DNA from 3 places in the Peribacillus sp. AS_2 genome. Region 2 is predicted to be linked to each of the others. Evidence: riboswitches for the same ligand, from Rfam matches in the RefSeq annotation. Region 2 holds a riboswitch; each other region holds the start of a gene.

Region 1 (2,269 bases), on a different contig from region 2:
AATTGTTTATTCGCCACACCTGGACTAACGGCAAGTTCGAATACCGACTCCATTTTTTGCTGAACAATCGGCTGAATGGACTGCTTAACGGCTTGACCCTTGACTCTTGACAGGGCCTCCATTGCCATTTCATAGGAAGCTGGCTTCTTTTCTGGTGCTTTTGTAAGTAATCCAACTCCTCCAGCGGACTCGGTTAAGGCTTCTTGATCTAATGCCCACGGTTCCGCTTCTTTTTGCAGTCGCTGATGCGGCTTCAATGTTTGCTTTTCCGAATTCAGCGTATATTTTCTCTGATAGCCTCTTGGTGTGATGATTTTGTCATCATATAAAAAGGTGGATGAATTACCGATAATGACGGTTGTCAACATTCCAATATCGTGATTCAACATATCCTGCAAATTGGTTATGACAATATCCTGCCTATCGCGATAAGCACTTTTCACCAACCCGACAGGTGTATCCGGCGAGCGGTAGCGAAGGAGAATCTTCTGTGTTTCAACAATTTGCCGGGTCCGCCTGCCGCTGCGCGGATTATAAAGCGCGATGACAAAGTCTGCCATTGCAGCTGCTTCAACCCTTTTAGCGATCAGTTCCCAAGGAGTTAAATGATCACTGAGGCTGATCGTACACGAATCGTGCATGACGGGCGCCCCAAGTAAAGACGCACATGAGTTGATTGCAGAAATGCCAGGAATGACTTCAATGCCCACTCCAGTTTCTTCTTTCCAGCCTTTTTCAATCAATACTTCATAAACCAACCCTGCCATCCCGTAAACTCCGGCATCCCCACTGGAAATCACCGCCACTTTCTTTCCCAGCTCCGCTTGTTTCACTGCTTCCTGTGCACGTGATACCTCTTCAGTCATCCCCGTACTAATGATCGTTTGATCTGTTAGCAGTCCCTGAATGAGTTCAACATAAGTTTTATAACCAATGATGTAGTCACTTTCTTGAAGGGCTTCGACGGCACGTTTGGTAATGTGTTCAAAATTCCCGGGCCCAAAGCCCACGACGAATAATTTACCGTTTGTACTCATTAAGACATCTCCTTTTACGCTTTGTTCTTTGAAATACCCGTATGAGCAGGAAAATCTGGATTAGGGGCCATTTCCCCGTCATTATACTGATAGATCATCTGTGGAACAAACTCACCATCATCGATATTACTGACGATCTGCCGACCGAAATCAGGCGTTTCCACTCGATACCAGTTTCCTTGGGGATAGGCAATCACAACGCAGGCATCCTTACATCTTCCGTTACAGCGGGTCCTCGTTGTATGGATTTTCAGATCCAGTCCTTTTGAAGCAATTTCATCGCGAATCGCTTGGGTTACTTCTTCCCCGCCCTTTTTCATGCAGCTGCTCCCATTACAAATCAACAGATGCGTATTTGTACCCGTCAAGTTCCAAGTAGTCATGTTCTTCCTCCTGAGTTCAGGGAAAAGGCAAAATAAAAAACCTTAACATAAGAGTCAAGGTTTTAAAAAAACTATATGAATGAGGAGCCAAAGGCAAGCATGCCAAATCCTCCCAAAATCGTCATAGTCCTTCTACCTTTCCCTCCGAAAAGTATCATGCAATTTTAAAAGCAGGTTTCCTGGCTTACGCTTCATTTTACTTTGTCCCTTCCCGGCATCATGCCAGTGGCTATCGACAATTTCATCAGCGTTTACAGTAGCGGGGGCTGCATCGGATTTTCACCGATTTCCCTATTATCCCTTGCTTATTCACACAAGGGCACTTTTAAAATGAAATATTTGGTTTTATTATACATTTCAAACTAACTTAATCTATCATATAACAACTTTGTCAAAATTCAATAGTTTATTCCGACTGTTTAGAAAAGTTTAAACGTGTAAAACCAGTTACAAACCTTTCCTCGCAACAAATTTCGGCCTCAAAAAAAAGATAGTGTAGCTGGAATTATTTCTTTATGGTACACTATACGAGAATTTTCTAAATAATTACATAAGTTTCATGGTGTTGAATTTCTCGGAATTCAGCTTAAAAGGGAAGCCGGTGAAAATCCGGAGCGGTCCCGCCACTGTAAAGGGAAGTTCCATTACGTTAACTTTAATCCACTGTCAAATGAGATGGGAAGGATGTAATGGGATGATGAACCAAAGCCAGGAGACCTGCCATGAAGCGTGAAACTGTTTCAGCCTACGAGGATGGGCGTGCGGATCAGGCAAAATGGCCCATGGTTGGTTCATGCTGCAAAATTCCTGTTCATTACGCACTTCTTTCCTTTGAGAGAAGTGCTTTTT
Region 2 (2,269 bases):
GTGCCATTTTCTGCGGCCTCGACAGCAAGTGCATAATGATTCCTGAAGCTTCCTTCGCCTTTCTTTTCGTCATAAAGATCTTCAAGTGAAAATCCAAGGGTTTGCTTAACGGTATGCGGATCGAAAAGATACCATTCTTTTCTGTCGCGTACAGCCTCCATGAATAAATCCGGTATGCATACACCTGTAAAAATATCATGTGCTTTTAATCTGTCATCCCCGTTTTGAGTCTTCAAATCGAGGAAGCTCATGATATCTTTATGCCAGGCATCCAAGTAAATCGCGATGGCGCCTTTACGTTGCCCCAATTGATCGACACTTACAGCTGTCTGGTTGAATAGTCGAATCCAGGGCGTCGTTCCGGAACTGTTTCCAGAGAAACCGCGGATATCGGAACCAAGCGAGCGAACCTTACCGACGTAAAGACCAACACCGCCGCCGAATTTAGATACTTTTGCCGCATCGTAGTTTGATAGGTAAATTCCGTCGATGGAATCTTCAATTGCGTCGATAAAGCAGGAGCTTAACTGTCCATGTGTTTTACCTGCATTGGAGAGTGTAGGAGTCGCAACGGTCATATAAAGGTTGGACATGGCCCAGTATGCTTCTTTTGTCAGTTGCAGGCGGTGCTCCGTTTTTTCCATTCGCATGATTTCCATCGCGATGATCATGAAACGTTCTTGCGGCAGTTCGAAGACCTTGTCCTTTTTTGGGCGGGCCAGATAACGGTCATTCAATAAGTAGATGCCTATGTAAGAGAATAATTTATCTTTTTCCGGGTCGATCACCGATCCCAATTCCTCAATTTCCGCTTTTGTATATGAAGATAGCAGTTCTGGTTTATAAATGGGATAACGCTGACCTTCCGATAGCTGGGAGAGTTCTGTGATCAGCTCATAGAATGGGCCATAACTCTTGCCTTCATAACCTCGATTGGCTTGTGCATCCCTATACATTGTATTCAACAGTTCTGCTGCAGCAACGAAAGTCCAATCCGGGGCATCGATATCCACGCCTTCAAGAGCGAGCTGAATCAGTTTTTTTGAAGCCTGTTCTTCGGTTGAGTCACTTTTGCGATCAAGCCATTTTGTAAAACGCTTTTTGAACTTTTCCATATCGAGACGGCCTTCGAATTCCTTCGATAACATCTCAAGCTGGAGGGATTTCGCTTCTGTGTCATTTTCACTTATGGTAGAGTTATATGTTTGAGTCATTAATAATCCTCCTTGTTAACTTCCGCTAAAATAAAAAAACCGCCCAAAGAATTGAGCGGATCAAACGATAGAATAAAAGAGGCATGAAAAAATAGCCGTTATACTATCGTTTCATCATCTCAATCCCCGAAGAATAAGAAACGTGAAAAATTCAAGGCAGGTCTCCTGACTCATGATCATCCTACTTTGAGTCCTTCCCGTATAGAGAGCTATACAGTGGTTTTCTCATTTCGTCACATTTACAGTTGCGGGGACAGTTCCGGGTTTACACCGGATTCCCTTTTCAGCCATCACTGGCACCTTGGATTATAAAAATTCTATATATAGTTATTGGAATTGTTTATGTAATCAATATCTAGTATTTCTGCTTATATTATCGTAAGCCATATACGATGATAATTCAACTAATATATTTGAAAAAAACCAACCCTTATCTATTGACAAAGTGATGGAAGAGGGTGGGGGAATGAAAGATTTTATGGGGGAATGGATAAATCAAGCGCTGATTTTACGGGATTTTGTGTTAAAATAAAGTGTCTAGTAAAGGTGGCTCTCCGTTATTGCACTGAGGGGATTCGCGGAAAAATATTTATGAAAAAGGGGATAAAATCTTGGAAAAAGTATTAGTTTTTGGACATAAAAACCCGGATACAGACACAATCTGTTCAGCAATCGCTTATGCAGATCTTAAAAAACAGCTAGGTATCAACGCTGAACCAGTTCGTCTGGGTGAAGTGAATGGTGAAACTCAATATGCATTGGACCAATTCAAATTCGATGCTCCCCGTCTTGTGGAAAAAGTTGCAGGGGAAGCTGATGGCGTAATCCTGGTCGATCATAACGAACGCCAGCAAAGTGCTGAAGATATTGACCAAGTCCGTGTGTTGGAAGTTATCGACCATCACCGTATCGCTAACTTTGAAACAAGCGATCCATTATATTACCGTGCAGAACCAGTTGGCTGTACGGCAACCATCTTAAATAAAATTTATAAAGAAAACGGCATTGAAGTCCCTAAAGCAATCGCAGGTCTTATGCTGTCTGCCATCATTTCC
Region 3 (2,269 bases), on a different contig from region 2:
AATGCCTATCGTCATTGCGAATAACAAAATCAACAACGCAATCAAATAAGCAAACGCCCATTTAGTTGTCAAATTGGTTCGGATAGACTGCTTTGGCAAGTTCCTCTACTCCTTCTATTAAGCGTGGACCGGAACGGGTCACCAAGTCAGAATGGACATCAAAGACTTGGCCATTCTTAACAGCATTTACGTCTTGCCATCCTTTTCGGGCCTTCACTTCACTTACTGCATCTTTCGTATAATAACCATAAGTTGTAATGATGACATCAGGATTTGCAGCAATCATCGACTCTTCATCAATTTTTGCCCAACCGTCCAATTCAGCAGCCGCATTATCCGCTGAAATAATCTGGAGCATCTCATTCATGAACGTATTTTTTCCAGGTGTGTATATTTCCGGTGAAGGCGAAACTTCCACTAAAACGGTCTTCCTATCCTCTTTCTTTACGGATTTGGCTTTTTCCTGGATATCCTTGAGCTTCGTTTTCATATCCGCAACGATTTCGTTTGCCTTATCATGTTCTCCCGTTGCCTTTCCAATCATTTCAATAGATTCATAGACTTGGTCAAAGCTTTGTGCATCATTGACTACGAGCACATCTATTCCAGCATCCTTAAGCTGCTGTAAACCCTCATTTGAATTATGGGCACTTGATGCATGCGCAAGAACAAGGTCAGGCTTCATGGAGACAATCAGCTCCGTATTCATTTCCATTCCGCCAACTTTTTCAATTTCTTTCGTCTCTTCCGGGTAATTATCATTGTCGGAAACACCAACGACCTTTTTACCCAAACCAAGTGCAAAGACCACTTCCGTATTACTTGGTATCAACGAAACGATTTTCTTCGGTTCTTTTTCTATCGTAACTTTTTCCCCACTTGCATCTTTAATCGTAATCGGGAAAGCTTCGTGTTGAGCATGGTTCGTTTGCTCTTTTTCTTTTCCTTCATCAGCAGCACCACCGCAGCCTACCATCATGCCTGCAGTAAGCAACATTAACAGTATCAGACCAAAAATCTTCTTCATTTTCATTCCCCACAATCTTTTTATTTAATTTCTTCATACCTAACAGAGAAAACCAATACTGGAAGATACCCCCCAAAACAAAAAGCATCTCCCGTTAAACGGAAGATGCTTGCATGGCAACAATATCAATACGGACTCTTTCTTAGGGTCTGCCACACACCTTCCCATCCGCGTAGGTTACAGGTGTACGAATTCTGGCAGGTCTCCTGGCTCATGGTCATCGTCAACGGCACCTTCCCATATCTCATACAGTGGTACACAGCCGTCAGCTCCCATATACAGTGGCGGGACCGCGTTGGCATTTCACCAACTTCCCTTTTAAGTCATTAAGACACCAAATCGTTCATATGTATATAATTTTCACTGCCTTCATTATACACCATGTAAGAATCGATTATTATATGATTTTTCTGAACAAGTGCGAAATGCCTCATCCACCTTCAATGCTTTGAAGCATTTTCAATCAGCGACGCAAACCCATTGATCGATAACCCTGGTGAAATCCGAACTCGATGCAGAACATGCATCCCTTGGTCGCTTGAAGCCCCCCCAGGTTCGGTAGTGACTGCCATCTTGTATCCAGCTTCTTCTGACAGCCTGAGACTCTCTTCGTTATACCGGCCAACCGGATAGGAAAGCACTGTCGTGTTCTGGTCGAGGATATGGTCGAACAGCACCTTCGACTGAACCATTTCGGCTTCTTGCTGCTCTGCCGTCATGCGGTTCATCTCCAAATGGTTGATGGTATGGCTTTCAATTGAAATCCCATCCCTGCTCATCTCCAACATTTGATTTTCAGTCAGGTGATGACCTTTATCAATGGACTTCCCGATCATGAAGACAGTTGCTTTCATATCATGTTCTTTTAATATCGGGAAGGCCTCCGTGTAGTTATCTGTATAGCCATCATCAAAAGTAATCCAGACGCACTTCTCACTTGGCATCCGATTCTCGGTTAAAACGAGGAATGCTTCTTCAGGGGATAATGTATAGTAACCATTCTCCCGAAGCCAAGCCATCTGTGATCGGAATTCCTCCCTTGGAACCCGAAGGCCATTCCCTTCAGAAATACTGTGATACATCAATATCGGAAGCTGCACCGGGGACTCGGCCTTTAACCAGCCTCCCGTATCGATTTGCCCCTCCGAATCCTGCCCGGTCCCATTCTCAGCCGCTTCGGCCACTTCAATGTCATCTTCCGCAATCGGTGCAGCCGTCTTTGTGCCTATCCCCTCTAAAATC

The links. Region 2 has a riboswitch for cobalamin ahead of OTG27_RS06955 (ribonucleoside-diphosphate reductase subunit alpha). Riboswitches for the same ligand answer to the same signal wherever they lie in the genome.
Region 1: it holds a riboswitch for cobalamin, as region 2 does, so the genes downstream of both, OTG27_RS10240 ((2Fe-2S) ferredoxin domain-containing protein) here and OTG27_RS06955 (ribonucleoside-diphosphate reductase subunit alpha) in region 2, are expected to answer to the same signal.
Region 3: it holds a riboswitch for cobalamin, as region 2 does, so the genes downstream of both, OTG27_RS00525 (ABC transporter substrate-binding protein) here and OTG27_RS06955 (ribonucleoside-diphosphate reductase subunit alpha) in region 2, are expected to answer to the same signal.

The regions. Positions count from the first base shown of each region.
Region 1 is NZ_JAPTGA010000005.1:12,677-14,945, reverse strand. Features, by position in the region: gene cobJ (precorrin-3B C(17)-methyltransferase) at 1-1,037, opposite strand, end outside; gene OTG27_RS10240 ((2Fe-2S) ferredoxin domain-containing protein) at 1,052-1,420, opposite strand; cobalamin riboswitch at 1,573-1,762, opposite strand; cobalamin riboswitch at 1,964-2,159, shown strand.
Region 2 is NZ_JAPTGA010000003.1:300,509-302,777, forward strand. Features, by position in the region: gene OTG27_RS06955 (ribonucleoside-diphosphate reductase subunit alpha) at 1-1,214, opposite strand, end outside; cobalamin riboswitch at 1,353-1,533, opposite strand; gene OTG27_RS06960 (manganese-dependent inorganic pyrophosphatase) at 1,826-2,269, shown strand, end outside.
Region 3 is NZ_JAPTGA010000001.1:111,870-114,138, reverse strand. Features, by position in the region: gene OTG27_RS00530 (FecCD family ABC transporter permease) at 1-99, opposite strand, end outside; gene OTG27_RS00525 (ABC transporter substrate-binding protein) at 62-1,027, opposite strand; cobalamin riboswitch at 1,207-1,381, opposite strand; gene OTG27_RS00520 (polysaccharide deacetylase family protein) at 1,468-2,269, opposite strand, start outside.